Regions from separate parts of the Bacillus sp. JJ864 genome, predicted to be linked through region 2. Evidence: riboswitches for the same ligand, from Rfam matches in the RefSeq annotation. Region 2 holds a riboswitch; each other region holds the start of a gene.
The links. Region 2 has a riboswitch for cyclic di-AMP ahead of V7024_RS15055 (signal peptide protein). Riboswitches for the same ligand answer to the same signal wherever they lie in the genome.

Region 1 (7,855 bases), on a different contig from region 2:
ACAATCCACAAATCCCCAACCAGCTATAATGAGTATAGCCATATTTATTACATATGAAAGACCCATTCTATTCATTTTCTATCTCCTCCTTTTGCAAGACAAATACCTCTTCCATCTGCATACCAAATACATTGCAAATCATGAGCGCTAATAATAATGATGGTACATAATCACCCTTTTCAATAGCAGCGATCGTTTGTCTCGTTACACCTACCTTTTCAGCCAATACACTTTGCGAAAAATGAAAACGGGCTCGCAGTTCTTTTACTCGATTGTTAATGGTCAATTTTACCACCTCTTACCATTATTGTATGCTAAACTTCACAAAATGTAAACTCAACTTAACATTTAATAACAAAAAAATCTACTTTGCCTTTGCAAAGTAGATTTTTACTTTAATCTAAAATAGTAACGCGAACTTTTTTTACGCCCCACTTACTAGATGCTGCTTTATCTGGAACGAAAACATCAATTTTATACCCTTGAATTGCACCACCAGTATCAGCAGCAATCGCTTCACCATATCCTTCTACCCATACACGTGATAATGGCGGAATAACTGCTGGATCAACTGCAATTAATTTTAAATTTGGATTAGCAGTTAAATCATATCCTCCATATCTGGAGTATACATGCTCTCCCGGCTGTTTCCCATTTTCTGCTGGATCGTTCGTATAAGCTGTAGCTGTTACGAAAATTTCACGTCCCCCGCCTTTTGCTGGCTTTTCTGGAACTGTATTGTTTACTGCCTGTGCTTGTGACTGTTCTTTCTGCGCTTTTTCACGATCTGCAGCTGCTTGTTGTTCACGAGCAATTGTATCTTGTACACCCTTCATATCTGCTTCAATCTTTGCTTTTTCTTGCGCAGCAAGTGTAAGCTGACTAGAAATTTGATTATATTTTGCTTGTACAGATTGTAAATTATCTTGACGTTTCTTTAAGTTTTCTTGTAAATCAGCTTGTGCTTTTGCTAATTTTTGTTTATCGCCCTCTAAAGACTTTTCTTTTTCATCAATTATCTTTTTATCGGCTTCAATTTGGCGAAGATCTTGTTCTTGTAAACGAAGAATCTCTTTATCTGCATCCATAATCGTAGAAACTGCAGTCATACGTTGCAGGAAATCTGCAATGTTTTTTGAATCTACAATTACTTCTACTACTAAACTTACATTTGAGCTGTCTTGAACAGAGACCATACGTTTTTTCATAATATCTTTACGCATAAGTACTTTTTCTTCTAAATTAATAATCTCTTGCTTTTTTTGCTCAATTTGTTTATGCGTTTCATTAATTTTACGCTGAATTGCATCTTGTTCTTCTTTATTTTTTGTAATTGTATTATTTAAGTCCGTTAATTCTTTTTGAATTCCTTCAATGTCTTTCATTACAGCTTGTTTTTCTTGTTCCTTTTGCTGCATGTCATTATTGTTATTTTGCAATTGCTGCTGCATGTTGTTTAATTTCTCGTCGTTTGACTCAGCTTTTACAGCAACTGTACCACTGAAACAAATAAATCCAGCTAATACAAGACTACTGATACGCTTAAAATAGTTCATAATCCGACTCCCTTCTCTTACATTTATACATGATTTGTTTTACAGTTTGTTTACAAACTCATTAAATACAGTTTATTTTTCATGACGAAATATAACGAATCATGAAAAAATTGTAATAAACTTATTCAAATATTTTTTAATTTTTATATAGATATATTTAAAAATAATGCTACAATTTCAATATAAAGTGAAAAATTTCTAAGTAGGGAGTTTCCTTATTCTTCATTGAACAAATCGGACTCTTATAATCAGTTTTCTAGTTATTCCTTTTTATTTATCTGAATTTTGGGATATTTTACCACCACTTGCAAGCAGCAGGATAAAATGAACTTTAAAAAATCTCACTACCTATTATGAAAATAAAATTACAGAAGCTTGGAGAGAAGACTATGTTTACAAAAAGCAAATCACTGGAAAAAGAAATTGCTCAGTTACAAAATCAAGTACAGGAATTAGAACATCAGTTACATGAGAAAGAACAAGAACACAAAAAGGTCATCACTTCATTACATGGAAACGTCTTAGCTATTGTCAGTGAACATGAAGAAGTCAATCGCCAACATCATACGCTACAAAATCTAGTTCAACAGTTAAGTGACTGTTTTAACAGCGTAACGACAAGTACAAACCGTTCCAACGAGCTGAACAATGATATGCTTCACAAAGAACAAGGGCTTATTCAAGCTATTGAAGAAATTGTAACATGTTCAAATGAAGGAAAAGATTCCGTTCATGGGTTACTTACTGTTATTAACAAATTAGGTGAGCAGTCACAACGTACGTCTAATAGTATGAATCACTTAAGTGAGCGCTCAAAAGAAATTGAACAAATTGTTGAAGTGATTCAAAATATTGCTGCTCAAACAAACTTACTTGCTTTAAATGCAAGCATTGAAGCTGCTCGTGCTGGTGAACATGGAAAAGGATTTGCAGTCGTTGCCAACGAAGTTCGAAAACTTGCTGAAAGCACTGCTGAAAGTACAAAAAATATTGGAGATTTAACAAAGAAAATTCAAGAAGAAATTGAAAAAGCATATGAAAATACAAAAGATAATCTTCACCTTGTTGATGAAGGTGTTGAAGTAAGCGCAGATACAAATGCAAAAATTGAAAACATCTTAACGATGGTACAAACATTACAAACAGGCGCTACAAATGTGATTGAATCAATCGAACAGCAAAAACATTGTAACGAAGACGTATTACGTGAGTTTACAAAAACACAACACATGTTCAAAAAAGTAAATGATACTCTAGTAAAACATATCAATGACTCTCAAAAAGTAGATACAAAATTATCTACAAGTCTAGAAGCACTAATTTGAACAAAGAAATAATAGAAAGCCTGAATCGATAGGTTCAGGCTTTTCATTATTCTGTATCTCACTTCATTTTTTGTAAAAAATTGTCGTTATCCTTACATTTACTCTGTTTTTTCTGAATAGTATTATATTTTATATAAAGTGAAACTTTAATCAGTGGGGGTTTTCTTCATCCCCCACTGATTATCAGCCCTCACCAATCGGGCTTTTACGGGCAGTTTATCTCCCACCTAACTTCTTTAGAAAAGCGGAAGCGGCTCGCTCAGAATCGCAGGACGCCCGCGCCCCTGACAGAGAGGCGCTTTTTGCCTCGTCCGAGGGGGCGAAACGACCGGAGATTCTAGCCGCTAGAGCTGGACAACAAAGAAATGTGGAAGTGGCTCGTCCAGAATGTGAGGGGGATGGAGCTTCTGACGTAGAGGTGTTTTTTACCTCGTAGGAAGAAGCGAAGCCACCGAACATTCTAGCCACTGGAACTGGACAATGCTTTTGCAGAATTTTGAGGTGGGAGTATTACTGCCCACGAATAGCGGGATAAATACTTTTTGCTGAATCCGTATGGAACGGAGGAACCGTTATTGTAAGCAATGGCTTACTAGGGGTGAATCATAACAGTAGGGTACCCTTCAAGGCCCGAACCCGACAGCTAACTTCGTAAGCATAACTGGAGGGATTACTTATGTTATGACTGAAGAAAAACGATACTTATCTTATTACTTTACTACTAAGAAAAAGAGGGATCCGTTATGTTCATTGTGACCAACATGCTTTATATAAAAAGAAATTGCGAAAAAGAAGTACTAACAACATTACAACAATATTACCCAACTCCTAATACGCTAGGTTTTATTAATATAGAAGTTTCCTATACAAAACATGAGAGGGATCATACAGAATTCTTCATTCGCACATTATGGAAAACGCAAGAGGATTATCGGGAATGGCTCACTTATAAAAAGAAATCTACTACTATTACGTGGCAGCAGCAAATTCAACCGTATATCATTTCTTCCAAGTCCAATGCAGCTCAGCTCCATCAGTAAACTAACAAAAAAAGCATGGAAGTCATATAACTTCCATGCTTTTTAAAATTAATATACTTTCTTTTCCTGACAGTATAAGTGAATCACATGTTCATTTTTCTGAAACACATCATGTGTTATATTAACAATGCTAAAATTACGTTTTTCTTGCTCTTTCTCATCTTTAAAAAAGACTTGTTCTCCTTCTTTAAATTGCCATGCACTAGTAAACGTTGTTACATACTCTCCATTTACTAAAAACATTTCATATTTCATCATTTGTGACCTCCCCCTTATCCCCGAATCAATTCTCAAAATTACTCTCATGCCATATCTAAATTATAAGCTGTTTAAAATGGAATTCAATATTATTCTAAACACTAAGTAGGATAACTATAGTTCTTATGGAAGTATCACTTTATGCCTTCATTAAACAAAAACATTTTTGCCAAATATGGATTTAAAAACATTGCTGTTGGATCTACTATTTGCCTCACCTCTAAAAAATCATGCAATTTTGGATATACTTGTTGCAACGTATCATATGTCATTGTATGCATTTTCCCCCAATGCGGACGTCCTTCATACTTTTGAAAAATCCGTTCTACTGCTTGAAAATAAGGAGTGTACTGCATCCCTTTGTACATATGAACCGCAATATAAGCAGAATCTCTTCCATATGACGGACTAAGCCAAATATCATCTCCTTTTGCATAGCGACATTCAATAGGAAAATGTACTTGAAATTTTTTTTCGTGAATGAGATGATAAATTTCCACTACTGCTTCTTTCATAGATTCTGCTGGAATACTATATTCCATCTCATAGAAACGGACATTACGAGCAGTTGTAAACACCTTATAACTTGGACCTACGATTTTGGTATTTGGTACTCCCTTTGCTGATAATTGACTAACACTTTTACTTATGGAAGGAAAAAAGCGACAGCTCTCTGATAACAATGCAAAAGCCATATTTTCGATTAAAGCTGTTTTGAGTTTATGCCACTTTAGTTCTCCTCCAACTTCTTTCGTTACGTTTGTAATTTTCACTTGAACATCTTCAGAATATGGAAAGATAAAGAATTCAAAATGACGATTCTTCTTATATTCTTCCAATTTACTCATAACAGTAGCAAATGATTCTTTTTTACTTTCATAAGCAAGAGAATATGCTGGAATGACTTTTAATTTAACTTTTACAATAATACCTAGCATACCAAGTGACAATTGAAACCCCTTCCAATATTGTGGATATTCTTTTTCGGAACACGTGATCACTTCTCCTGATGCAAGAACAGCTGTTACTTCCACAACTTGTGTTGCTAAATTTCCCAATGAAATCCCCGTTCCATGCGTTCCTGTACTAATTGCCCCAGCAATAGACTGTGCATCAATATCCCCTAAATTCTCTTGTGCATATCCGTTCTCTTGTAATATTTCACCTAGCTGAGACAGCTTTGTACCTGCCCATACTTCTACGATTAATGTTTGTGGATCAATCTCGCTAATCCCTTGTAATTCATCTAAAGAAATTAAAATCTCTTCCGTTTGAACAAGTGGTGTAAACGAATGCCCCGAACCAACTACACGAATACGCTTTCCAACTTCTTTTGCAAATTTTACAGCCTGAGCAACCCCTTCAATGCTTTTCGGATACATCGTATGCTGCGGTACTCCTTGTACATTCCCTGTCCAATTTCGCCACTGTCGTCCCCTTATAGAAAGCATTGTCCATCCCCCCGATATGTTCGATACTTTCCTACTACTTCACCACCAGAAATACGATATAAAAAAGAAAATCTTTCACATAGCTCCCCTGCTTTACTATGCCGAAACACAATCCCCTCCCCCATTCTTAATTGCTCTGTTCCTTCATAGTAAACAGGTGTTTGCACTTCACCTGCTCCTTCTAATGGAAGTAATTTTGCATCGCTTGGCATATACGGCTGCGGTTGCTTATCCTTTCCAGTCATTCCCGATGCAATATATCCTCCACCTAAACAGGTATAAACATGGGGTTCTGGCTGACGGACAATTGGTAATACAAATCCAACTGCTGGCTCAAATGCAATGTCTTTATAATAGTCAAAAAGTAGCGGAGAATAAAAAGCAGACCCAACCGTAATTTCTGTAACAGACTCATCTTGAACGGTTGTCTTTATACTCCCTGTTCCTCCGCCATTTACAAAACGTAATGAAATTCCTTTTTGCCCTAATGCTTGTACAATTAACCCTCGTCTGTTTGCAACTTCTCTTACTGAACGTCTTTTTAAATAAGAAACCACTTTATTTTGGAAGTTTTGTTTTGGTACATTATCCCCTACACCTGCAATCTGTGCTTCATAACCCATAACACCATCTATTTTCAAACAAGATGATTGTAAAACCCTATCAACTACTGGTAATACTTGTTCTACAGTACGTAAAGGAGACCGTTTTACTCCAAAATGAAAGCCCAAAAAACGACTGCTCATATCAATATCAAAACAAATACGAAACGTTCCTTCTACTTGCAATGCAATATGCTCCAAATACAGAATGTGCTCTTCGCAATCTACCATGCAAGTAATCTTGTATCCTTGTTTTGTAAGTATACTTATTTTCTTCAAAGCCTCTTCATCCCAAATCGGATATCCAAGCAATAAATCATCAAATCCCTGTTCAATTAAAAACAGAACTTCCACTGATGAGTAACACATAATTCCTTGAAAACAAGCATGTGATTGTAAAATTTTCTTCATCACTGAAACAGAGCGCAGTGATTTACTCGCAATCCGAACACGTTTTCCTTTATGAAGCTGAATAATAGATTGAATATTTCTCTCTAATGCATCTTCATTAAGAAATGCACATGGCATGGAAAGCCCTTGAAATGTTCTACGATCCACATCTCGCCCTCCCCTTGTATATATTTCTTATATATATATTGGAAAGAAAGTGAAATTTTCCTCTTCAAAAGAAAAAAAGTTCCTTCTCATCGAAGAAACTTTTTTCACATATTATATAGAGAGTGTTGTCCCCCCTATTCGTTTATTACTAACATTATGAATAAATGATATAATCTATTTTTATGTTATGTAATAAATTAATTGAAAAGGTGAGAAGGCATGGAGAAATGGCTTACACTTCGAGAAATTGCTCGAAATACATCTATACCTATTCAAACGGTAAAACGCTATGTAGAGGATTATCAATCATGTTTAATTATGCGTAAAGAAGAAGAAGTTTATCTTTTTCATGAAACATGTATTTCTACACTACAAGAGGTTAGACAATGGTATAAAAAAGGAAGGAATAAAGAAGAAATCAAAATGATTTTGACCAAAGCTTATAACAATCCCACGACAACGGTAGTTAAGAGGAGTACATGTAATGATGACCCTCTATTATTAGAAATACATCAACATTTTGAAAAAGAAAATAATGTTCATCAAGATCTTTTGAAGATGCTTCAGAAACAAAGCAAAGAGATAAGTAAGCTACAGCAAAAATTAAATGAACATTTAGAACAAAAAGAACGTATCGCAATAGAAGAAAGAGATCGTACATTAGCACAATTACTTAGAGAGATGCAAAATGTAAAAAGAGAAATAGCAAAATCAAAGAAAAAACCTTGGTGGAAAGTTTTCTTTTTTGAAAAGAACTGAAATTACATTTATATACATATTTATTTCTTAATTCGCGGGCAGCATGACCTCCACTGATTAAAGTTTCACTTTATTTTTAGTGGAATCACGTATGTTTTCCTTTCTTGTTGAAAATGCTAGACTTTTTTTGACGATTTTATTATGTTAAATATTGTGCACAAAAAGGAAAGCTCAAATTTGAGCGTTGGGAGTAGTTTATGACAGAAAATAAACAACAAAAACGCTTAATATTCTTGCTAACTGTTGTGTTGGTTGCAGTATTCCTATGCGTTAGTTGTCAAAACAAGAAAACAAGTTTGAAAAAGT
Region 2 (12,399 bases):
AGGAGATGAATTGTCTACAATTAGCTTCTTCGCTGAACGTATTCGCTCTTCTTTTACCGCGCCTATTACAGTTGTCACGCGAAATAAACAATATCCAAAGCACCTCTATGAAACGATTGGAATTAAATTAGTGGTGTTTACAACTTGTGATAATATTTCGTTTTTGACTTTAGAGTAGGGGCGGAGGAATCGGATATGAAAGAAACGATGAAAGTATTACTTTGCCGCGAGTTAGCAAAGCGCTGGGCACTATCGTTAGAACGAGTACATGAATTAGCAGAACATGATCCATTCTTTCCGAAGCCATATGTGATTCTTCCGCCAGAAGATATCCGTTTATATTTAGAACAAGATATTATCGAATATGAGAAGCAGCATGCAGAATTGGTGCAAGTATATATTCGAGGTCGTAACTTACGGTCTTTTTTATAGTTTAGAAGGTTATTTATCAATATGAATTGAAAAACTAGCATGAAAACCTCTTTTTTAGATGGGCGAGAGGCTCTGGCCGTGCATAGAAGCGGTCAGGGCCTTTTGTGCCACGCGCGAAGTATAAAACAGAGGGAGCAAGCAAAGTAGCGGGTCCTATTGAATTCAGCGTGGCAGTGATGTGCATGTTGAAAAAAAGGTATAAAACTGCATTTTTTAGAGAGAGGTCCTGGCCGTGCATAGAAGCGGTCAGGGCCTTTTTTTGCCACGTGCGAGGTTTCAAACAAAGGGAGGAAAACGGGTCCTGTTGTATTTGATTTATTGAGATAATCTTCTTTTTTCACTTGTAAAAGAACGTATACATAATGAAAAAGGAAGAAAATCAAAGAAAAAAGATGATAAAGATGTATTTATCCTCAATGTAAGCGTTTAAAAGGTCTTATATTTTTATATTTTCGTTATTTTACCTCTTTACAAGCGAAATGTAGAGGAGTATATTTACATTCATAAATTGTTCATAAAATTTCCAAAAAACAACCTGATATCGCTGAGTCCAGAAATGGAGCGGGGGAACCAATTTTGTGCATTGTCACTTGGGGTGAATCTTTCATGATGAAAGTAGGGCTACTCTTTAGGCCCGAATCCGACAGCTAACCTCGTAAGCGTTTGGAGAGGAGGTTTACTTTTGTGTTGTTCATTTTCGAACACTGAGTAGATCCTCAGTGTTCTTTTTTATGCTTTCGATGGTAAAATTTTACATTTAGTGAGGGATGAAGAATGTTAGATATCGCTATGATAGGAATTTTAATTGTGTTAGTTGGATCAATGATTGGTCTTGCAAGATGGTCGGATCATGTTGTGAAGGAAGGGAAGAAGCAATGACTATTGCAGTATCAATTATTGTTGCTTTACTTACTGTGTACTTAGTTTATGCGCTATTAAATCCAGAAAAGTTTTAATTAGGGGGAAAGGTTTATTATGATTTGGATTGCCGTTTTGGTCACAATGTTATTATTTGTTCTTGTTGCAAAGCCAACCGGGATTTATTTAGAGAAGGCGTTTCAAGGAAATAGCAAATTGGATAGAGTGTTCGGACCTTTTGAAAATATTATTTTAAAAATTTCCGGTGTGAAACCTTATAACCAGAGTTGGAAGCAATACGCATTATCATTAGTTGCGCTTAATGGATTTATGATTGTTGTTGTTTATTTCATACTTCGCCTGCAAGGTGTATTGCCATTAAATCCAGCTCATGTTGAGGGGATGGAACCTACACTGGCTTTTAATACAGCGATTAGTTTTATGGCAGATACAAATTTACAGCATTACAGCGGTGAAAATGGTGTTTCGTACTTATCACAATTAATCGGAATTACGTTTTTAATGTTTACAGCACCAGCAACAACATTAGCGATTGTAATGGCTTTTATAAGAGGTTTAGCAGGGAGAGAACTTGGAAATTTCTTCGTAGATTTTACACGTGCTTTAACGAGAGTTTTTCTCCCAATTGCATTTATAGCAGCATTGATCTTCGTTGCACTTGGTGTACCGCAAACGTTAGAAGGAGCAGTTACAGCTCATACAATTGAAGGTGTGAAACAAAGTATATTACGTGGTCCGGTTGCTTCTTTCGTTTCTATTAAGGAATTAGGGAACAACGGCGGAGGATTTTTCGGGGCAAACTCAACGCATCCATTTGAAAACCCAGGTCAAATCAGTAACATTTTACAAATGATGCTTATGATGCTGTTACCAACAGCTTTACCATTCACATACGGAAGAATGGTAGGGAATAAAAAACAAGGACGCGTTCTTTTCGTTTCTTTATTCATCGTATTTTTAATGGGGTTTACAACAATTGTAACGTCAGAGTTACATGGAAACCCAGCGTTAAATGAAATGGGAATGCAGCATACTCAAGGCAGCGTAGAAGGAAAAGAAGTCCGCTTTGGAACCGTATTTTCTTCACTATACGCAACAGTAACAACTGCAGCGGAAACAGGTGCTGTTGATACAATGCATGATACGTTGACACCAATCGGAGGACTCGTACCACTTGTAAATATGATGTTAAATACAGTATACGGCGGGGTCGGTGCAGGATTTATCAATATTATTATGTACGCAATCATCGCGGTCTTTATATCGGGATTAATGGTGGGACGTACACCAGAATTTTTAGGGAAGAAGATTGAAGGAAAGGAAATGAAATTAATTGCGGTAACAATACTATTTCATCCTTTACTGATTTTAGGATTTTCAGCATTAGCTCTTTCAACTCATCTCGGAACAGATGCTATTTCAAACTCCGGTTTTCATGGTTTGACACAAGTTGTATATGAATATACTTCTTCGGCAGCGAATAACGGTTCCGGTTTTGAAGGTTTGGCAGACAATACGGCGTTTTGGAATATTACAACTGGTATCGTGATGTTCTCAGGGCGTTACTTTAGCTTAATTACAATGCTCGCTGTAGCGGCTTCATTAAAAGAGAAAACGGTAGTACCAGAAACAATCGGAACATTCCGAACAGATAACGGTTTATTTGGCGGTATTTTCATTGGAACAATTGTAATTGTAGGGGCATTAACGTTCTTCCCAATGTTAGTGTTAGGACCAATTGCAGAATTTCTTACATTGAAGTAATGGAGGGTACATGATGAAACCTGTAGTGGTAAAAGATAAACAACCGAATCAATCGATTGTATCACCAAAAACGGAAGTCGAAAATGAAGTAAGACAAGCAAAAACGATGGATCGTGACATTATTACAAATGCGATAAAAGAATCTTTTGCAAAATTGAATCCGCGAGTGATGGTGAAAAATCCGATTATGTTCGTGGTGGAAATAGGGTTTTTCCTAACATTAATTTTATCATTTTTACCTAATGGATCTAGTAGTATCCCAGGGTGGTTCAATATAACGGTTTCTCTTATTCTATTATTCACTGTTTTGTTTGCTAATTTTGCAGAAGCATTAGCAGAAGGACGTGGGAAAGCACAAGCTGATTCTTTAAAGCAGTCGAAAAAAGATGTATTCGCAAATGTAATAAAAGAAAATGGAAGTGTTGCTAGAGTTTCAGCAACTGAACTGAAAAAAGGCGATGTTGTTATTGTAAAACAAGGTGAAATGATCCCTAGTGACGGAGAAGTCATTCGCGGGTTAGCGTCTGTCGATGAATCAGCCATAACTGGTGAATCTGCACCAGTTATGAAAGAAGCTGGCGGTGATTTTTGCTCCGTTACCGGCGGTACAATGGTAGTAAGTGATGAAATTACAATTCGAATTACGAGTAATCCTGGTGAATCTTTCTTAGATAAAATGATTTCTTTAGTAGAAGGGGCATCTCGTCAAAAAACACCAAATGAAATCGCTCTTAATACGGTCTTAATGAGTTTAACACTTATTTTCTTAATCGTTGTTGTGACATTACCACTCTTTACGAATTATCTTGGTTTTCAAATTGATACAGCTATACTCGTTGCACTTCTTGTTTGTTTAATTCCAACAACAATTGGTGGGCTATTATCGGCAATCGGGATTGCCGGTATGGACCGTGTAACGAAGTTTAACGTGTTAGCGATGAGCGGTAAAGCAGTGGAAGCAGCTGGTGATATTAACACAATTATTTTAGATAAAACAGGTACAATTACATTCGGTAATCGCATGGCACATACGCTTTTACCAGTAGGAAATGAAACAATTGAGCAAGTAGCAAAATGGGCGGCGCTTAGCTCCGTGTTAGATGAGACGCCAGAAGGACGTTCGGTTATTGAATACGTACAATCAAAAGCACTCTCTTATAACGGTACACTTGCTGAGCAAGGTGAGTTTGTTCCATTTAAAGCTGAGACACGTATGAGCGGTGTGGACTTAACGGATGGTGTAAAAGTACGAAAAGGTGCGGTTGGTGCTGTGATTGAATGGGTACAATCGCAAGGCGGTATGGTTCCGAAAGATTTAAATCAAAAATCCGATTTAATTGCAAAAGAAGGCGGTACACCGCTTGCAGTTGCAGCAAATGATCGTATTTACGGATTAATTTATTTAAAAGATACTGTAAAACCAGGTATGCGCGAACGATTTGAACAGCTTCGTCAAATGGGGATTAAAACAGTAATGTGTACAGGTGATAACCCGCTTACTGCCGCAACCATTGCGAAAGAAGCTGGTGTAGATGAATTTGTTGCAGAATGTAAACCAGAAGATAAAATTGCGGTTATTAAAGCAGAGCAAGACAAAGGAAAGCTTGTTGCGATGACAGGTGATGGTACAAATGATGCACCAGCTTTAGCACAGGCCGATGTTGGTCTAGCGATGAATAGTGGTACAGCAGCAGCGAAAGAAGCAGCAAATATGATTGACTTAGATTCAAACCCAACGAAAATTATTGAGGTTGTAGGGATTGGTAAGCAGCTATTAATGACGCGCGGTGCGCTAACAACATTTAGTATCGCAAATGATATTGCGAAATACTTTGCAATTATCCCAGCGATGTTTACATTGGCAATTCCGCAAATGGAAGCTCTGAACGTTATGAAATTGCATTCACCATTGTCAGCGATTTTATCAGCGCTTATCTTCAATGCAATTATTATCCCGATGCTTATTCCTCTAGCAATGAGAGGGATTGCTTATAAACCGATGAGTTCTAATGCATTATTAGGACGTAACCTATTCATTTATGGACTTGGCGGAGTAATTGTTCCGTTCGTCGGTATTAAGCTGATTGACATGTTTGTAGGATTGTTCATTTAAAGAAAAGGGGAAATGAAAATGTTTGAAAAACAAAAGATACTTTCACCTGTCATTCGTATCACCTTTACATTTCTTGTTATATGCGGGCTCATCTATCCACTGCTAGTTACAGGAATTGCGCAAGCGGTTATGAAAGATAACGCAGACGGAAGTCTAATATATAATGAAAAAAATGAAGTCATTGGATCGAAATTAATTGGTCAAAATTTTACAGACCCACGTTATTTTCATGGACGTGTCTCTAGTATAGAATATAAAGCAGAAGCATCTGGCTCTAACAACTATGCACCGTCTAATCCAGATTTAGTAAAACGTGTAGAAGAGAGTGTGGAAAATTGGAAGAAGGAAAATCCAGCAGTTCCTGTTACGGAAGTTCCAATGGATTTAGTAACGAATTCAGGTTCAGGCTTAGATCCAGACATTAGTCCACAAGCGGCTTACGTACAAGTAGATCGTATCTCTAAAATAACGAATATTCCGAAAGAAAAAATTAATAAGCTGATTGAATCGCAAACAGAAGGGCAAGCACTTGGATTGTTTGGAGAAGATCGCGTCAACGTGTTGAAGTTAAATGTAGAATTACAAAAAATGATGAAATGATAACGATGCTACCTCAATCGCTTAGATTGAGGTAGCATTGTTTGGTCGGAAAGGGTGCATGTTGATGTATGCAGATGACTATAAGCCAACGTTTCAAAGGCGAACGCCAGAAGAATATTTAGAATATATTCGTCAACAAAATCGGGGGAAATTAAAGCTTTATGTCGGAGCAGCTCCTGGAGTCGGAAAAAGTTATAAAATGCTTTTTGATGCTAGAGAGATGCGAAAAGAAGGCATTGATGTTGTAATTGGTCTTATTGAAACGCACGGCCGAAAAGAAACAGAAGAGGCGATTGCTGAGTTAGAAGCGGTTCCGTTAAGAGAGATTCATTACAAAGGGAAAGTGTTTCCAGAACTCAATGTCGAAGCAATTATAAAACGGGCACCGCAAGTTGTGATTGTAGATGAGTTAGCCCACACGAATATCCCTAGTTCGAAACATAAAAAACGTTATCAAGATGTCGAAGAATTATTGGATGCTGGCATTGATGTTTTGTCTGCATTTAATATTCAACATTTGGAAAGTGTTCACGATATCGTCGAGCAAATTACAGGGGTCAAAGTAAGAGAGCGCGTTCCTGACTTCATTTTACAAAAAGCAAATGAAATTCAGCTTGTTGATGTAACGCCAGAAGTACTTCGAAAACGATTGATGGACGGAAAGATATATAAGGAAGAAAAAATTCAACGGAGCTTAAATCACTTTTTTACGCTAAATAATTTAGGAGCACTCCGCGAATTATCACTTCGAGAAGTTGCAGATGATATGGACGAGAAAATTAGTCAATTTACTGAGGAACCAATTGGAGTGAAGGAAAAAATTCTAGTTTGCGTGCAGTATAGTTCTACGGCAGAAAAGCTCATTCGCCGCGGCTGGCGCATGGCAAACCGTTTAAATGCAGAATTATATGTACTAAATGTAGAAAGAGAAACGATTGAATCTATATCAGAAGCAAAAAAACAAGTTATTGAAGAATGGAAAGCGTTAACGAATCAATTTGATGCAACCTTTTTATTAGAAGAAGCAAAAGGTAGTAAACCGGCAGATGTCATTATTAAGGTGGCAAAAGAGCGACAAGTTACGCAAATTTTACTTGGACAATCAGCAAGAACGAGATGGGAAGAAATTCGAAAAGGTTCCATTGTAAATGAAATTATGAGACTGACGAAGAACATTGATATTCATATTGTGGCGGATCAACGGGGGTAGGGAAAGAGAATCTCTAAAAGCGGTTTTTTAGAGATTCTTTTTTATATCTACTAAATTCTAGATTTCTTCTTTTCTTGTATGAAAATGAATGAAATTCTTCATCGCATATAAGAGAAACAATAGAAAAACTATGGATCCCGAAAAGAAAATCCAAAAGTAATTTTGATCAAATAATAGAAAACTGCCAAGGAGTGGACCTACTCCCATTCCGAAGTAGCGAATAAAGTTATAGATGCCAATAGCAGTTGCACGTTCAGTCACAAATTCTTCTGTTAATAAAGTTGTATGAGTTGGCATTGATAATCCCATGCTGAATCCGTATAAAGAAATGACGATAATAAGGATAGGGACATTCATGCTATAGGTGATAGAAAATAATAAGATACATGCAATATGAAAGAAACTTGTAAAGAGTAAAGCCTGTTTTGTCTGGATTTTCTTTTGTAACATTTTATAACAATAACTACCTAACATCATACATAATGACATGGGAACAAAGAATAGCCCAATTGTATGTGGATGAAGATGAAATAAAGTTTTTAACATGGATGGTAAAAAGACAAGGAAGCAAAAATAAAGATAAAATTGCATAAAACCAATTATGACAATGGTAAAACCAATCTTACTTTGTAAAACGCGAAAGTAATGTTTTGTTGCTTGCTGTTTTATAGAAGAAACTGGTTTTGTTTCTGGAAGTAACACAATGTTTATAAGTAATAAAATGATACTAATCGCTGCTAAAAAGAGAAAGATAGAAACGTGACCATTTCGATTTCCTAAATAGCCCCCCAATAAAGGACCAATAGCAGGTGCCAGCGCTAAAAGCGTCTGGTACATACTCATTGCTTTTCCGCGCTCATTTCCTTCATATAAATCTCCAATTATGGTAGCTGAAACAACTGGGATAGCTGCTGTTCCAAAAGCTTGAATGGCTCTGAAAATAAGAAATATATAAATGTTTGGTGAAAATACACAACCTATTGAGCCGATGAAACTCAGCAATAGACCTAGAATGATAATGGATTTCCTTCCTTTTGTATCAATAAGTGGACCGTATACAATTTGCATAATCGCAAGTACAAAAGTAAAAACGGAAACAGTAAGATTGACCAAATATAATGATGTATGAAATGACCCCTGAATCATTGGTAAGATAGGAGTATACATATTTTGAGATAGAGAGCCTAATAAAGCGCTAATACAAATGACATAGAAAATAGGTGTTCGGTTTGTTGTAGTTGTCATAAATAATCTTCCTTTTAGTTTCCTTGGAAACTAAAGTAATTTTAACATGATTTTCTATTTTGTAAATAGATAGTGTGAATTCTATTTTTAATGTGGCATACTATAAAGTATAATTGTTTCTAAGGAAACGTAAATTGTGTTTGGAGGGAAACAAAGTGAACCGGACAGTGCAACAAAAAGAAATATTAGTCGATATGCAAGCACTTATTCATAAGAAAGAAGAGTACATGAAAGAAGTACATGAACAGTTTTTTAGTGAAATTGGGATAAGTGATATCTCATTATCAGAATTACATGTGATTGCTTGTATAGGGCAACAAGGTTTGATGAATGTAACAGCAATTACTGAAAGTATGGGAATGACAAAAGGGGCCATCTCTAAAATTTGTACAAAATTATTTAATAAGAATTTTGTTGAAAAGATGAAAATGTTGAACAACCAAAAAGAAATATTTTTCCGTTTAACAGACAAAGGAAGAGAAATATATCATGCTCATGAAGCGTTACATAATGAAGCGGAAGAAGAGTGGTTATCACTTTTAGATAAATATACAAAAGAAGAGTTGGAGGTTATTCACCAATTCATAGCGGATGTAACGATGCATATAGGAACGAAGAGGAAATAAAGAAATATTTCGTTTCAGTCAAGTCGTCTGAATATGGTTTCTCAACAGTTTTATATATAATAGAAAGAGATAGTTAACAACATGAATTATTACATATAAGTTAAAAAACAACATAAAAACCCCTTTCTTTTTAGGGGGCGAGAGCATCTGGCCGTGCATAGAAGCGGTCAGGGCCTTTTCCTGCCACATGCGAGGTTTCAAACAAAGAGAGAAAGCAAGTGGCGGTCATGTTGTATTCTGTATAGCAGTGACTTATATGTTGAAAAATGAAAATCGATTTATATAAAACGAGGAGAGAGAGCCATGCTTGAAAATACGGGTTTAGTATTAGAAGGCGGCGGTATGCGCGGCGTATATACAGCTGGTGTATTAGAATATTTTATGGAGAACGATTTGCATTTTCCATATGTGGTTGGTGTATCAGCGGGTGCGTGTAATGCAGCGTCGTATCTTTCAAGACAAAAAGAAAGAAATAAAACAGTAAACATTGAATATGTGACACATCCAAGATATTTATCGTATAAAAACTTTTGGAAAAAGCGTCAGCTCTTTGATATGGATTTTATTTTTCGTGAAATCCCGATGCAGCATGTACCATTTGATTTTGAAACGTATTTCAATACGGAGCAGCAATTTCTTGTCGGAACAACGGATTGTGAAACTGGACAACCTGTCTATTTTGAAAAAGGCCGTTCACAAGAAGAGGCATTAACAGTATTACAGGCATCGAGTTCATTGCCTTTTGTCGCACCTGTTGTAGAATTTGACGGGAAAAAGTTATTGGATGGCGGCATTTCAGATCCGATTCCTGTTCGAAAAGCACAGGAAGACGGTTACCGAAAATCCGTTGTTATTTTGACAAGGAATAAAGGCTATATGAAGAAAAAATCAAGATTAGGATGGGTTGCAGGGAAAGTATATAAAAATTATCCTAATCTAGTAAAGACAATGCTAACTCGTTACGAAGTGTATAATGAGACTCTTCATTATATTGAGAAAGAAGAAGCGACTGGAAATATATTTGTGATTCGGCCGACAGAGCAATTACAAGTGGATCGTATGGAGAAGAATCCAGATAAATTACAACGTTTATATGAACAAGGATTTCGAGATGCTGAGAAAATGTATGATGGTTTGGTGCAATTTCTAAGTAAGTAAAAAGGTGACTCAAAGTAATATGAGTCACCTTTTTTTAATGCGGTAAGAATACTAACTGATAAGCAAATAAAATACCAAACAAGTATACAAGCGGATGAACGGCACGGAATTGTCCTTTTGCCACTTTCATCAGCGGGTATGAAATGAAGCCAAGCGCAATACCTGTTGCAATGCTTGATGTAAGCGGCATGCTTAAAATGACTAAAAATGCTGGAAAAGCTTCATCAAATACATCCCAATTAATGTGACGAACTGCGCCCATCATCAAGCTACCAACAATAATTAATGATGGAGCTGTAATAGCTGAAACGCCAGATACTGCACCGACAAGTGGTCCGAAGAATGCAGTTACTGCAAATAATGCCGCAACAGTTAATGTTGTTAGGCCTGTACGACCACCAGCCGCAACACCAGCCGCAGATTCAATATAAGCAGTTGTTGGTGTTGTCCCAAACATAGAACCAATCGTTGCTGAAATAGAATCGGAAAGAAGAGCACGTCCGGAATTTGGAAGCTTGCCATCTTTCATAAGGCCGCCTTGCTGTGCAACGCCAAGTAGTGTGCCTGTTGTATCGAATAGTGTTACAAGGAAGAGCGAGAAGACAACGCCATATAATCCGTAGTGAATGACATCAGACACTGCTGTAATTGGATTAGAAACAATTACGCCTTCTGGTAAACCTGGCAGAGAGGTAACTCCGTTTGAAAACGTTAATTGTCCAGTAAAGTAAGCGATAACTCCTGTTAATAACATACCGATAAATAATGCACCGTTCACGTTTAAAGACATCAGTACTAACGTAATCCCAAGTCCAGCTAATGCAAGTAAAACAGACGGAGAGTGAAGATCTCCAAGTCCAACTAAATTTGAAGGATGTTTCGTAACGATGCCTGTTAGACGCAAGCCGATAAATGCGATAAATAAACCGATACCAGCTGTAATGGCATGTTTTAAGTTTTCAGGAATAGCTTCCATTAATTTTGTACGGAAAGAAGTTAATGATAGCAAAATTAAAATCATACCTGCTACGAATACAGCAGAGAAAGCAATTGCAAATGTCATGCCTTCATGAGTTTTGACAACTGAGTAAGCAAAGTAAGCATTTAATCCCATACCCGGTGCAATTGCAATTGGTAAATTTGCAAAGAATGCCATACATAATGTTCCGACAACAGCAGCGATGATTGTTGCTGTAAATGCTTGTTCAAATGGAACACCTGCATCACCAAGGATAACTGGGTTTACGACGATAATGTATGCCATTGTTAAGAAGGTAATAATACCAGCCATAATTTCAGTTTTAATAGAAGTTTGATGTTTTGAAAGGTTAAACATAAAAACATCCTTTCTTTTTACGAATAATTGTCACAACAGTTATATATAATATTCGTTATTTTGTTTTTTGGCAAGAGTTTTAGAGAAATAAATTCATTTTTTCGGTTTTCTATGGCTAAATTTCGAATGTTAAACGTGTTTTCTATGTATATATTTCGTTTTTTGTAAGAATTAAGTATATTTTTTGATTTCGTACATCATAAGAAAGACATATGATAAGGAGGTTTTATAGTATGACACAACAAGAACAACCGAAGAAAACACTGCCCCCTCAGCATCAAGAGAAACAGCCGGGAATTGAAAAAATCATGAATCCACGCCCTAAATGTATAGATGAGAAGTATGTAGGAAGCGGGAAGCTTCAAGAGAAGTCCGCACTGATTACGGGAGGAGACAGCGGAATTGGGAGAGCAGTAGCGATTGCTTTTGCAAAAGAGGGAGCCAATATAGCCATTGCGTATTTAGATGAACATGAAGATGCAGAGGAAACGAAGCGTTGGGTCGAACAGCAAGGTGTAAAGTGTTTTTTATTTCCGGGAGATGTAAGTGATGAACAGCATTGCCAGCAAGTTGTAGCAGAGGCTGCAACGCAATTGGGAGGTTTAAATATTGTTGTGAATAATGCCGCGCAGCAATATCCGCAGCAAGGCTTAGAATTTATTACAGCAGAGCAGCTGGAAAAGACGTTTCGGATTAATATCTTCTCGTATTTTTATATAACAAAAGCTGCACTTGCTCATTTAAAACAAGGTGATGTCATTGTGAACACTACTTCCATTACGGCGTATGAAGGAAATGAGCAGCTCATTGATTATTCGGCAACAAAAGGAGCGATTGTTTCCTTCACACGTTCATTGGCAAAATCTTTAGTTCCAAAAGGTATTCGTGTTAACGGCGTTGCCCCAGGTCCCATTTGGACACCGCTTATCCCATCAAGTTTCGATGAGAAAAAAGTATCTGAATTTGGCAGTAATGTCCCGATGAAACGGCCGGGACAACCGTATGAATTAGCACCGGCGTATGTATATTTAGCCTC
Region 3 (12,399 bases), on a different contig from region 2:
TCTCCAAGCGGTGAAATATAGGAAATAGCTGTTTTATTCCCAGAAAAGATTGCCCCTACTACAATCCCTAAAATGAGCGCTACAAAAATTTGTGTAGCTAATCCGAATTTTTTCATGTATTTTCATCCCCTTCATGCGAACGCTTTCAATTTGTATGTATAAAAGCTTAATCACATGATAAAGGTGAACCTACAAAATCAGACAAAAACCTACAAGTTTGTCACAAAACTTTCGGATTTTTTTCTTAAAATGTTCATTAATGCTCTTCTTTATTATACAATCGAAATATAAATTGATAAAACATCAGATTATTTCGTATAATCTAAAAAGAAAATTCATTAAATACAACGACTGGCTCTTCTAGATTATTATTCATTACAACTACATTCGCACACCCCTTTGGCGCATGCTCTTCTATGTACATACAACAAGCTGCATGATATCGCTGAATAAACATATCCTCAGCTTTCTCTTTACTTCCAAAAGCTTGAGCTTCTCTTTTGGAACCACGTTCTCTAGTAATCTGAAAATCTGTTTCTACAAATACTTTATAGTCAAATAAATGTTTTAGTTCCTCCTTAAATAAAAAGGTTCCATCTACTATAAATATTGTATCTTCTGAAGCTAATACAGGTTCAGAATGAATATACATATCGGTCTCTAAATCGTGTGATTGTATTTCATAACGCATCGTACCATCAGGTCCTAATGGGATTAATAATCGTTCTGAAATAGCTTTATAATCATGAGCATCTTCATAATATCCCTTCGCTGATTCCTTCCCTTGTGAATATCGAATTGCTCTTGGATTGTGGAAATAATCGATACTCGTTCGAATTACTTTTCTTCCTTGACTTTGAATTTCTTTCGCCAATTCATTTGCAAATGTTGTTTTCCCTGGAGCTGTAATCCCACTAACACCCACTCTTGCAGGATGATTTAATTTAAGCGCACATATATGCTCCGCGATTTCACGAATAACTGTTTGACGTTTCACTTCAATTCCCCCTTATGGAATCTAACCACATACTCCCTTATGTTAATGGAAAATAATTCTTCCTGCCATTTTAGTTTATCATTCAATGCGTATGTTGTAAAAATATGTATTCGTTTCTTTAATGGTATTATAAATAAGAAAAAATGCAGCACCACGCCGCATTTTCTCTCTTTCATCTTTCTATAAATAATAATTAAACATGCCTACGATCTTTTCTTTGCACTTCACCCAAAAGGATAAATTGTTTAAAAATGATATCGTCATTTCTTTTGAATCTTGAATATCTTGCGCTAATGCTTGATTTACTTGTTGCAGAAGAGGACCACCCTTTATATAGAAATTCATCTCATCATTAATATAAAAGCTGCGTGGAGTAAAATTTGCGGTTCCGATCACAATTGTTTCATTGTCAAACACCATAGCTTTTCCATGAAACATCCCTTTCTTATATCCATATACAGAAATACCATTCTCGACCGCTTGGCGAATATAAGGATATGCAGCCTCTTTTATAAAAGGAACATCCGGTTTGTAAGACCACAGTATTTTAATGGAAATACCGCGTTTCCTTGCTTGAATTAAAGCATTCATAAGTTTTTCATCTTTTGGTATAAAATATGGAGTGGCAATCACAATAGATTGTTTTGCCTGCTTTATTAATTCGATATACTTTTGGATCATATCATGACCATTATAACTAGATAGTGTATATAACGTTTTCCCTGGGACACTCTGCTTAGAAGTACTTATTATTGCTTCAGAAGTATCTCGTCTCCAGTCTAATGCAAACTGTTCTTCTAAATCTTGCACCCCTTCTCCTGTTATTCGTATATGATAATCTCGCCAATATCCAAATTTCTTGTCTTTTCCTAAATATTCATCTCCTATGTTAAAACCACCACTGTATCCTATTTTTCCATCAATTGTTGTAATTCGGCGGTGATTCCGATGGTGTAGCGAATAAAATGAGAATGGCAATTCAGGTTTTCTACTATATGTAAAATGAACACCACTTGCTTGTAATTCATTTTTCATTTTTCTTTTGAAAGACAAATCATTAATCCGATCGACTGAAAGATATACTTGTACACCTTCTTTCGCTTTTTCTTTCAACAGCTGCACAAAAGTATGGCTGCTTTTATCATCTGAAAGGATGAAGAAATAACTAAAAATTGAATGTTTCGCCTCTTTTATATCAGAAAATAGCTGCTGATACAAAGATTGCCCATCAACATATAATTGCAAATCACTATAGTGAGGTTCATATTCTTTCGTTTGATTCTTTTTCGCTTCTATTTTTCTTCCTAGTGTTACATCAACATGCATCGAAACAAGCAGAAAAACTAATATAGCAATAATAATAGAAATAATCCGAAGTATTTTTTTCACCATTTCGTTTTCCTTCCGTACAAAATAATTTGTCTCTACATAGTATTTCAACAGAAGTTGCTTTTAATGCTCGTTTACAGAACGTTTCATTTTCTTTTTACCATTATTTCTTCATACAAGGAGGAACATATGAAGAATCTTAAAGTGAAAATACCCATCGTCTTTATTCCCGGTCTTTTTGGTTCGATGAGTAATAGTATTATTCCTGGTACAGGTGATTGGAGTTTTGGAATCTCAGCATTTGTATACGAGCCTTTCATAATGCGGTTTTATATAAAAGCATATCAATACTACAAAAGATACTTTAATGAACCCATACACAAAAGGGGTACAGCATTCAACTGTACCCCTTTTATATCCTTATTAAATAAAATTTCGAGCATCGTTATTACGACCAAATTTATAAATAGCAATTAAGAAGAAGGAAATTGCAAAGGCGAATAAGATTAAAATGTTTAAATATAAATCTGCGAACTGCGTTCCTTGTTGTAATTTCGTGATTGTATCTAACAACCAACGCTGTGGAAGAAATTCAGCTATTTTTTGCACTGTTGCTGGCATAATTTCAAACGGAAAGAAGCATCCCGCAAGCAAACATGTAGGTGTAATAATGATGTTTTGCATTGCGTTTGCAGAAGTTGAATTTTTCGCAAAAGATACAATTGCTAACGATAAACCAATTGCGATTAAGCCAAATAACATCAATACTCCAATCATAACAATTAACGGCATATTTGGGTCAATATGAAATACTTTCGTCATAAATAATACTGTTACAACTATTTGTACGATTGAAATTAGCATATTAACAGCTACATTAGATAAGATATACTTCCTTCCATCTATTGGTGTTGATAATAATCTAAAATACGTTCTGTTCTCTTTTTCTTTCAAAATGAGTTCTGAAAAGTTCATCGCTGAAAATAGCATAAACATCATGAGATAACCAACTGTTTGATTCGTCATATCTTTATTTTTCGAAGTATCCTTAAGCGTATGAGCTGTTAACTTGAATGAATTTTTTTGATAGCTTGCATACATCTTGTCAAACTTACTTTGATCATCTTGTGCTACTTTACTCATTGCCGTTATATTATCAATATAATTATACAAATAAGATTTGATAAAACCTGTGATTTGCGCACCTTTAATGGAGGAGATTTCAATGTGACTCGGCTTGCCATCTCGAACACTTTGCGAAAAACCTGAATCTAACGTAATTACTGCATCAAGTTTTTTCGAGGCAAGGTTCTCTTCTATTTCTGATGATTGAATTTTACTTACTTTTACATGGTCTAATCCCTCTATAAATTTCACCGTATCACTTGCTATATAATGATTTTCATGATTTACAATCCCAATACGTAATGTCCCCTGTCCTACATTTCCATAAATCATAAATGAAATTAATGCTCCTGCTATTGGCAATCCAATAATAATAAGTAGCCCTTTTTTATTTTTCAAAAGTACAGATAATGTTTTTTGTATGAGCCATAAAATATCTTTCATATTATAGCCCCTCCCGTCTGCGTAATGCGATAATCGCAATCAATAAAAACAATGCTGAAATTCCAAGATTTAAAGAAATTACCAGAAATGCTGCCCCTAAATCATTTGCATAAATTATTTTCATAATCGCTGTATTTGCCCATGTTAATGGCGACATATTTGTAACCATATTTTCTTCGACTACAAAATATGCTCCGCCAAAAAAAGAAGCTAACTGTACAACAACCATAATAACTGCTCTAGCTGCCTCACCTGTTTTCATAATATATCCCATTCCTAACCCAAAGCTAATCGCAAGTAATACTTCTGTCAGTAGAATAAGAAACACTACGCCAAGATGTTCACCCCAATTTGCCTGATACACAAACATACTAAAGAAAATAACAAGCAGTAGACAAAGTCCATTTGTGACAAGACTACCAAATACTTTTCCAATGAAAATTTCCGCTTTACTAACAGGCGCGGCGATTAAACGATCTCCTGTTTTTCGCAATCGCTCTCCGCGAATCAGAAAACTCGCCCCCATCGCTCCGTACAGGGCAATCATTGTCGTCATTACAACCGCATAATAATCCATAGAACTTGGTTTTTTAGCAGCTTGTAAAGATGTCTCTTTTATATAATCATCATGATTTCCGCTTGAAATAACTGTACTCACTTTCCCTGGATCTACTTTCGCGACTTCTACTGCTACGTTGTACTTATCGATAAATGTAGTAAGCATCCCCTCAACAATACTTCCTTCAATGCTATTTCGATCACTCTCATATAATTTCACGCCATCTTGATTCATTTCTACATAGCCAGCATATTTATTTTGTTTCACTTCTTCTTTTCCATCTACATCCGTAGAAACTTTTTTAAAATGAATTCCCGATTTACTTGTTTCTTTTATAAATGCTTCAAATGACTGCGAGAACTTACTATCCGCTTCATCTTTATATAATACTTGTATATTTTTAATAGAAAGATTGTCACTATTAAATGCATTTGTTAAAGCTGTTCCTAAAATGAGCATAAGCACAACTGGGAATGCTAACATAAAAACTAATGTTCTTATATCTCGAAACTCTCTTTTAATTTGCGTGATAGCAATATTGAAGATGTTCAAGCGGTGAACCTCCTTTTTCTATTTACTATTGATCTTGTAATTTTCTTCCCGTCAATGTCAAAAACACTGTTTCAAGGTTTGGTGCCTGTTCTTCTAATGATCGTATTTCTACATCGTGACTAATAAAATATTGAATGATTTTATTTAAATTGTTCACTCCTGTATCGGAATTCACTTTAATTATGTTTTCTTCTATTTGAACCGCCTTAACCCCGCTAATTTCTTTAAGTTGGTTCACATTCATATTTTCAAGCGATTTCACTTCAATCCAAATATCTTTCGTATCAGTAATGATCGCTGTTAACTGTTCTTTCGTTCCTTCTGCAATAATCTTTCCATGATCAACAATCGCAATTTTCGTGCAGATTTCCTCCACTTCTTCCATATAGTGACTTGTATAAATGATTGTGCTCCCCATTTCATTTAACTTTCGAACAGACTGGAGAATGTAGTTTCTTGACTGCGGATCAATCCCTACTGTCGGCTCATCCATAATAATTAACTTCGGCTGATGCGCAATCGCACAAGCGATGTTAAGTCTTCGCTTCATTCCACCAGAGAAATTTTTTGGGTAGCTTTTATGTTTATCACTAAGTCCTACAAATTGAAGAGCTTCTTCTACTCTCGCTTTCAATTCCGCCCCTCGTAAACCATATAATCCTGCAAAAAACTTTACATTTTCATAGGCTGTTAACTCTTCGTAAATTGCTATATCTTGCGGGACAATACCGATATTCATTTTTGCAAAACGATTATGCTTTTTTATATTTTTCCCTAGTATACAAATCTCGCCTTCGTTACTTCGTAATAACCCAGCAACCATATTAATTGTTGTACTTTTACCAGCACCATTTGAGCCTAAAAAACCAAATATTTCTCCTTGTTTAATAGCTAAAGACATATTATCTACTGCGATGAAATCACCAAATTTTTTCGTTAAGTTTTTTATTTCTAATGCGTTCATCATTTCACCCCTGTTTCAGTTTCTCTGCTCTTATTATAAGAAAAAAGAATGAACCTGCTCAGTGCATAAGTTCATTCTTTTCATATGAGATCATTCATCTCACTTATTCTTTATTGCATCGGTAATAACATTGTCACGGAAAAACCATTTGTACCATCAACAATAATCGTCCCGTTAATAGAAGCTGTCCGTTCTTCCATACCGCTAATGCCGAGCCCTTTTTTCACTGCATCTTTTTTGAAAATATAAATCGCAACATTTACACAAAAATATAGAAGCAAAGCAAATACAATCCATGGTAAATTCGTCACACTAGAATGGACATAACTGAACACGATGTATAAGAAAACGATCAGCTTACTAATAATCATCCAAAATTCCATGTTTTTAATCCACGGTTCCCTTTAAATAGTAAATTGCAATTTGCGTACGATGCTCGAGTCCCGTTTTATTAAGAATTGACGTAATATAGTTCGCAATCGTTCCTTCTGATATAAAAAGCTGTTTTGAAATCTCTTTATTCGAAAAGCCTTTCGCAATAAGAGCGATAATACTAAGCTCTCTTTCTGTGAAAAGACTCGTATCTATTTTCGACTCTTCTTTATTTTCTTGTAAGTTTAATTTAATTTTATCAAGGACTACATCTTGCATCACAGTTTGTCCGTAATAGACACTTTTTAGCGCATCTCGAATACGCTCTGGATCATTATTTTTTAATAAATAACCTTTTGCCCCATTTTTCACTGCATCTAAAATGTATTCGTCATCATCAAATGTCGTTAAAATGAGCGGCTTTGTTTTTGTTTGTTCACAAATTAACTTCGTTGCTTCCACGCCGTTCATATTCGGCATACGCACATCTAAAAGCGCAATATCTACATCATATTTTTTGCAATACTCTAGAGCCTCTTGTCCGTCATTTACTGTTTCTAACACTTCAAATTCTTCGTATGTACTTAAAATAATCTTCATGCCTTCTCTAATAAATGAGTTATCATCAGCGATTATCACTTTTATTTTCATGGTTGTTAGCAAGTACTCCCTTACTAACATTCACATCCTTCCCCCATATAACTTTTCTTCTCACTCATTATATAATTGCTTTTAAACCTTCCAAAACTAACCCAATCATAAAGCCACAAACAGCACCATTTACACGAATCCACTGCAAATCTTTCCCTACATTATTTTCAATCATTTCAATTAGTGTCTGATCATCTAGCTTATCAAGATTTTCTTGTACAAGCTTTCCTATTTTAGAATGATTGTTTTCGACAAAGGTTACAATTTGCTTTTGCAACCAATCTTCCATTTTTTGAATCGTTACGGGATCTTCTTTTACTTTATTCATTTGCGTTATTAAAAATGAAAGAAGATATTTATCTGTAAACTCTTCTTTTTTAATAAAAGCAACTGCTCTTTCCTGTACTTGTTCCAACAATTCTGTTATTTTTTCACTAGCTTCCCAATTTGCAATCAAACTTTCCTTCCAATTCTCTAATTCCTGTAATACTGCTTCATTTTCCTTTACATGAATAAGTTCTTGCCGAATCTTCTTTAATATAAGTTGTCTTGTGCTATTATCGTGATTTTGTAAACTACTAATATTACTAATCACAAACTTCTGCAAAATGTTTCCGATCTTTTCTTCATCGACAATATTCATAAAGGATTTAAGCGTAAACTGTAAAAATCCATCTACTTTTATATTTTCCATCGCTTTCATGCCTAAACTTCCAAGCTGATAACGTGCTTCGTCTTGAGCTGTCCACTCTTTTGCTTTCACTAACATATAATCAAGTGTTTTTTCATCATATTCTTGTACAACTAATTGATCAATAAGGACTTGCAGTATATTTTCTGTGTTAATCGTATGCAAATACGTTTTTAATTCTTTTTCAATTACAGTAGCTAATTTTTCAGTATTAATTTGAAGGATTGCTTTTTCAGCAATTGTAACAATCCCTTTTTTCACGCTATCCGATTGTAACTCTCTTTCTGCAATTTGTAATACTACTTGTGCTAACTGCATCTCTTTTACTTTATTTGTTATACTTTCTTTCGTCAGCCAATCATTTTCCAGTGTGGAAACAAGTCCTTTCGTAATTCGTTTCCGATTTTTTGGTAGCAACGCTGTATGCGGAATTGGGATTCCCATCGGATGACGAAACAGTGCCGTAACTGCAAACCAATCGGCAAGCCCGCCTACTAAACCAGCTTCAAATCCACCTTGTATAATTCCACCTGCTACTGTTCCTTGAAACGGGAGTGTTGCGGCAAACCCCACTCCCATTACTCCAAGTGAAATTCCCGCTATATATTTTGATTGTAATGACATTCCATTTGCACATCCTTCTTTATGTAGAGTAAACTTTTCAATCTATAAAGCAATTACATTCTTCAACAAAAGCATATATCTATACTATAATGAATGCCATTAGAAACAACAAAGAATTCATTATAAAAACGAGAGGCTGACGCGCCCCTCGTCTTTATAATTTTATGATATTGTTAAAAATTCGGCAATTGGTCCAAGCACAAGCACCGGTAAAAATGTTAAAGCACCTACGATGAATATCGTACCAAGTAAAATCCCGCCAAACAAACGACTGTCGGTATGGAACGTACCAATCGTTTCAGGTACAATTTTTTTCTTTTTGAGTCCAACTGCAGCAGCAAGCATCGTAATGATACTAAAATAACGGCCAATATACATAACGAGACCTGTTGAAATATTCCAAAACGGTGTATTATCATTTAATCCTTCAAATCCGGAGCCATTATTCACAGCAGACGATGTATATTCGTATATAACTTGTGTTAAACCGTGAAAACCAGGATTCGAAATGCTATCTGTTCCGAAATGTGTTGAAAAGGCAATTGCTGCAGCGCCAAGAATAAGTAATGGCTGAGACACAATGGTAATAGCGATTAATTTCATTTCTTTTCCTTCTAATTTTTTATTAAGAAACTCTGGCGTACGTCCTACCATTAATCCAGCCAAAAATACGGCAATCATTGCATACATGATCACGTTCATGAATCCAACTCCAATCCCGCCAAATACAGTTCCTAAAAGCATATTTACGAGCGGGACCATTCCTCCAATTGGTGTTAACGTATCATGTGTAGTATTCACGCCCCCTGTCCCCGAAGCGCTTGTAACAGTTGCATATAAAGCAGAAGATATAACGCCAAGACGCATTTCTTTCCCTTCCATATTTCCTTGTGAACTTTCTATACCAATTTGATTTAATAGCGGATTTCCTTTCAATTCAGATAAGGCAAGTGTAGAAAACCCAACGATAAACAAAATAAGCATCGATACAAAAAACATTCTTCCTTGTTTCCGATTTCCAACCATTCGTCCGTATACAAACGGAAATGCCATTGGAATTAACATTTGCAGCATCATTTGCAGCACATTACTAATCATATTTGGGTTTTCAAAAGGATGTGCGGAAACTGTTCCAAAGAAACCGCCGCCATTATCTCCAAGTTCTTTAATAGCTAGTAAAGACGCTACTGGCCCGCGGGGAATTACCTGTTCCGTCCCTTCTAACGTTTTTGCGATAATTGTAGAATCTAACGTCTGCGGTGTTCCTAGTGCTAGAAAAATGAGCGAAGCTACAAATGAAATTGGTAACAATACCCTTATAATAGATTGAGCAAAATCAACAAAGAAGTTCCCAATTTTTTTACCTGCTAGCACACGAATAAACGTAATCCCAATCGCCATTGAAGTTGCAGGTGCTGCAAACATCATAAACGTTATCCCAGCCATTTGAGAGAAATAAGATAAATTACTTTCGCCCCCATAATGTTGTAGATTCGCGTTTGTCATAAACGTAATGGCTGTATGAAACGCTAACGTCGGCTCCATTCCCGGAAAATGATTTGGATTTAACGGTAACATCCCCTGTAACCGAAATATAGAATACACAACAAGAATAAAAAATAGATTCGTAATAATTAAACAAAACAAATAGCGCTTCCAGCTTTGACTATAGCCTTTAATGTCCGCTACTTTAAACAAAATTTTTTCTAGCGGACCAAATACCTTTTGAAATGGTCCCTTTTGCTGAAAAACATTGTATATGTAATCCCCCATCGGTTTTGCGACAACTACAAACAGACAAATTGTAATTAGACTTGTAAGCCAACTCACTCTTTTCCTCTCCTCTGTTATCTCTATATTTTTCTCCATTAAATATAGAGATAAGTTTAATTGTAAATTTTTACCATAGAGAGAATAAAAGAAAACACTAGGCCGCACCTAGTGTTTTTTACACACAAGTCCCCCCTCTCAAAACGCTGACGAGGTTAGCTGTCGGATTCGGACCTTGAGAGTAGCCCTACCTAAAAAGGATTCACCCCGAGTGACAAAGCACAAAATTGGTTCCCCCGCTCCTAAGTGGATTAAGCGATATTCGGCTGTAAAATTTTCCATTTGTCTGTTAATATACTCTTCTAAACTCTTATTGTAAAGAGAGAAAATACAAAAAAGAAAACTTCCCTTAACGAAAGTTTTCCTTCCACATACTACTCTCAATAAACCGCCACTACAAAAATAAAAGCGATATACAAACAAAGTGGACTGTATAACCACGTATCATACACCGAAAATTTTGTTCCCTTTACTTTTTTAAAGAATCCAACGTACTTCATATCACCAACTGCACGTAATAAGAAAACCCCAACTAAAACCATACATCCCCATTTTGTATAACGACTCGGATTCCAGAAATCCAAGTATCCACTTTGCGCTAATAGAATCATAGCAAAACATAGAATGGCAAGTGCCACTGCAAAAGTTCCTATTTTCCGCGGAACAAAAGCATATTCGTCGCTGTCCTTTTTCATCGGAAGAACAACCTTGCTTCCCCAAGACCCGCCACATCCCCAGTACATATGAATAAGGCTGATGAACACGAGTATGCTCGCACCTAAAATGATGAAAAATGATGCCATTGTATTCCCTCCTACTTGTACTTATGAAAAAATTTTTTCTCTTACTTTTCTATAGCCTATATAAGGAAACTATATAATGAAGAACTTTTCCTCATAACTTACGGATAGGACTAAAAAGTGCAATCATAACTTCCATAACCTTTGCAGCTGCTGCCAATGCAAATACTGCAACTGGATTATAAGCAGAAATGATCCCACCTACTAAAGCACCCAATGGCATAGCTAGACGAGTAAGTACTCGTGAGAAGCCAAGAACCCTTCCTTGCATATCGGTAGGCACTGTTTCTTGCCGGATTGATGCTACGATCGTGTTCCAAGCTATATTACAGATCATTGCAACGCCAAAAGCAATACCAGGTGCTAGCCAATATTTGCTCCAGATTGCATAAGTTAAGCCGATAGTACCTATACCTAGAAGAACAGGGATAAGAATTCCGCGTCGAATGTACCTTTCAAGTGGGACTGCAATCATGCTCCCTAAAAGTCCTCCAACTCCAATTAAAGTATAATTATAACCGCTTTGTTCAGCAGTTAAATGTAATGTTGAAAGCAAGTAATACATAAATACTCCTAGTACAGCACTGGCACCAAAATTACCAACCATAGCTTGTAGGGATAAAGCAAGGTTTAGCCGATTATTCGTCAGCCATTTCAGTCCTTCTTTCATATCTCTTGTTATGCCTTGTAATACATTACCTTCTCTAACGATGGCCTTATTTCCTCCTAATTCAGGTAAGAGTAATACTACAATTAAAGTAGCGGAAAAGGAGAAGACATTTAACCAAAGCGCGTTAAATCCTCCTATTATGACGATTGTCATTCCTGCCAATGTTGGACCTGCTAAACTAGCAATCTGATTAACCATTTGATATGCCGAATTCGCTTTTGTTAACTTTTGACCTGCAATATACGGAATTGCTGTAACAGTAGCTACATCAAATAACATGGATAAGACAGCTAAAATAAAAGAAATAACGTATAGATGCCAGAGTTGGAGAACCTCCAAAAAATGGAGAATTGGAACTAGTCCTACCAAGAACATACTTCCTAAATCAGCTATCCACATTAACCTTCGTCGATTACAGCGGTCTACCATTACGCCAACGATAGGACCAAATAAAACAATAGGTAATACACTAGTAGCAAAAAGCGAACTCATAACTATTGCAGAACCAGTCAACTCATAAGCAATTCAAGGAAGCGCAAACGTATAAAGAGCGTCACCGAGCCGAGAAATTAGTATACTAGAAACAAAAACCATATAAGAACTAGGTAAATGTGTGACTCTTGCTAACCACTTTTCACTAGTTCCATTCGAGGGCAACGATGAGTTGAACTTTCTTTCTTTTTTAAGGGTCAATCTTAGTCCTCCTTTCTGTATATAAATGTTATAACTTATTTAAATATCGCTATTCAGACAGGAATCACAAAATATTTCCGAATCTTACAAATTCTATT

Region 1: another riboswitch for cyclic di-AMP. It lies ahead of V7024_RS10235 (antibiotic biosynthesis monooxygenase); the one in region 2 lies ahead of V7024_RS15055 (signal peptide protein).
Region 3: another riboswitch for cyclic di-AMP. It lies ahead of kdpA (potassium-transporting ATPase subunit KdpA); the one in region 2 lies ahead of V7024_RS15055 (signal peptide protein).

What each region holds. Positions count from the first base shown of each region.
Region 1 covers NZ_JBALLY010000056.1:625-8,479, forward strand. Annotated here, with positions in the region: gene V7024_RS10215 (DUF2178 domain-containing protein) at 1-75, opposite strand, end outside; gene V7024_RS10220 (helix-turn-helix transcriptional regulator) at 68-286, opposite strand; gene V7024_RS10225 (PcsB-like coiled-coil domain-containing protein) at 396-1,556, opposite strand; partial or broken gene V7024_RS24420 (methyl-accepting chemotaxis protein) at 2,363-2,881, shown strand; cyclic di-AMP (ydaO/yuaA leader) riboswitch at 3,415-3,554, shown strand; gene V7024_RS10235 (antibiotic biosynthesis monooxygenase) at 3,625-3,921, shown strand; gene V7024_RS10240 (hypothetical protein) at 3,970-4,176, opposite strand; gene V7024_RS10245 (D-arabinono-1,4-lactone oxidase) at 4,314-5,630, opposite strand; gene V7024_RS10250 (amino acid deaminase/aldolase) at 5,618-6,790, opposite strand; gene V7024_RS10255 (DUF3967 domain-containing protein) at 7,010-7,549, shown strand; partial or broken gene V7024_RS10260 (hypothetical protein) at 7,747-7,855, shown strand, end outside.
Region 2 covers NZ_JBALLY010000091.1:14,772-27,170, forward strand. Annotated here, with positions in the region: gene V7024_RS15045 (hypothetical protein) at 1-178, shown strand, start outside; gene V7024_RS15050 (hypothetical protein) at 196-432, shown strand; cyclic di-AMP (ydaO/yuaA leader) riboswitch at 965-1,108, shown strand; gene V7024_RS15055 (signal peptide protein) at 1,207-1,311, shown strand; gene kdpF (K(+)-transporting ATPase subunit F) at 1,308-1,388, shown strand; gene kdpA (potassium-transporting ATPase subunit KdpA) at 1,408-3,075, shown strand; gene kdpB (potassium-transporting ATPase subunit KdpB) at 3,089-5,188, shown strand; gene kdpC (K(+)-transporting ATPase subunit C) at 5,207-5,788, shown strand; gene kdpDN (KdpD-like non-kinase potassium sensor) at 5,853-6,998, shown strand; gene V7024_RS15085 (MFS transporter) at 7,056-8,243, opposite strand; gene V7024_RS15090 (MarR family transcriptional regulator) at 8,438-8,869, shown strand; gene V7024_RS15095 (patatin-like phospholipase family protein) at 9,173-10,027, shown strand; gene V7024_RS15100 (NCS2 family permease) at 10,062-11,363, opposite strand; gene V7024_RS15105 (SDR family oxidoreductase) at 11,597-12,399, shown strand, end outside.
Region 3 covers NZ_JBALLY010000032.1:9,985-22,383, forward strand. Annotated here, with positions in the region: gene V7024_RS06305 (cation:dicarboxylate symporter family transporter) at 1-116, opposite strand, end outside; gene V7024_RS06310 (hypothetical protein) at 323-997, opposite strand; gene V7024_RS06315 (phospholipase D-like domain-containing protein) at 1,178-2,389, opposite strand; partial or broken gene V7024_RS06320 (acetyltransferase) at 2,516-2,692, shown strand; gene V7024_RS06325 (ABC transporter permease) at 2,750-3,895, opposite strand; gene V7024_RS06330 (ABC transporter permease) at 3,897-5,006, opposite strand; gene V7024_RS06335 (ABC transporter ATP-binding protein) at 5,032-5,970, opposite strand; partial or broken gene V7024_RS06340 (sensor histidine kinase) at 6,081-6,197, opposite strand; partial or broken gene V7024_RS06345 (sensor histidine kinase) at 6,192-6,353, opposite strand; gene V7024_RS06350 (response regulator transcription factor) at 6,358-6,993, opposite strand; gene V7024_RS06355 (DUF445 domain-containing protein) at 7,061-8,308, opposite strand; gene kdpA (potassium-transporting ATPase subunit KdpA) at 8,471-10,177, opposite strand; cyclic di-AMP (ydaO/yuaA leader) riboswitch at 10,267-10,406, opposite strand; gene V7024_RS06365 (DUF3995 domain-containing protein) at 10,519-10,941, opposite strand; partial or broken gene V7024_RS06370 (MFS transporter) at 11,033-12,202, opposite strand.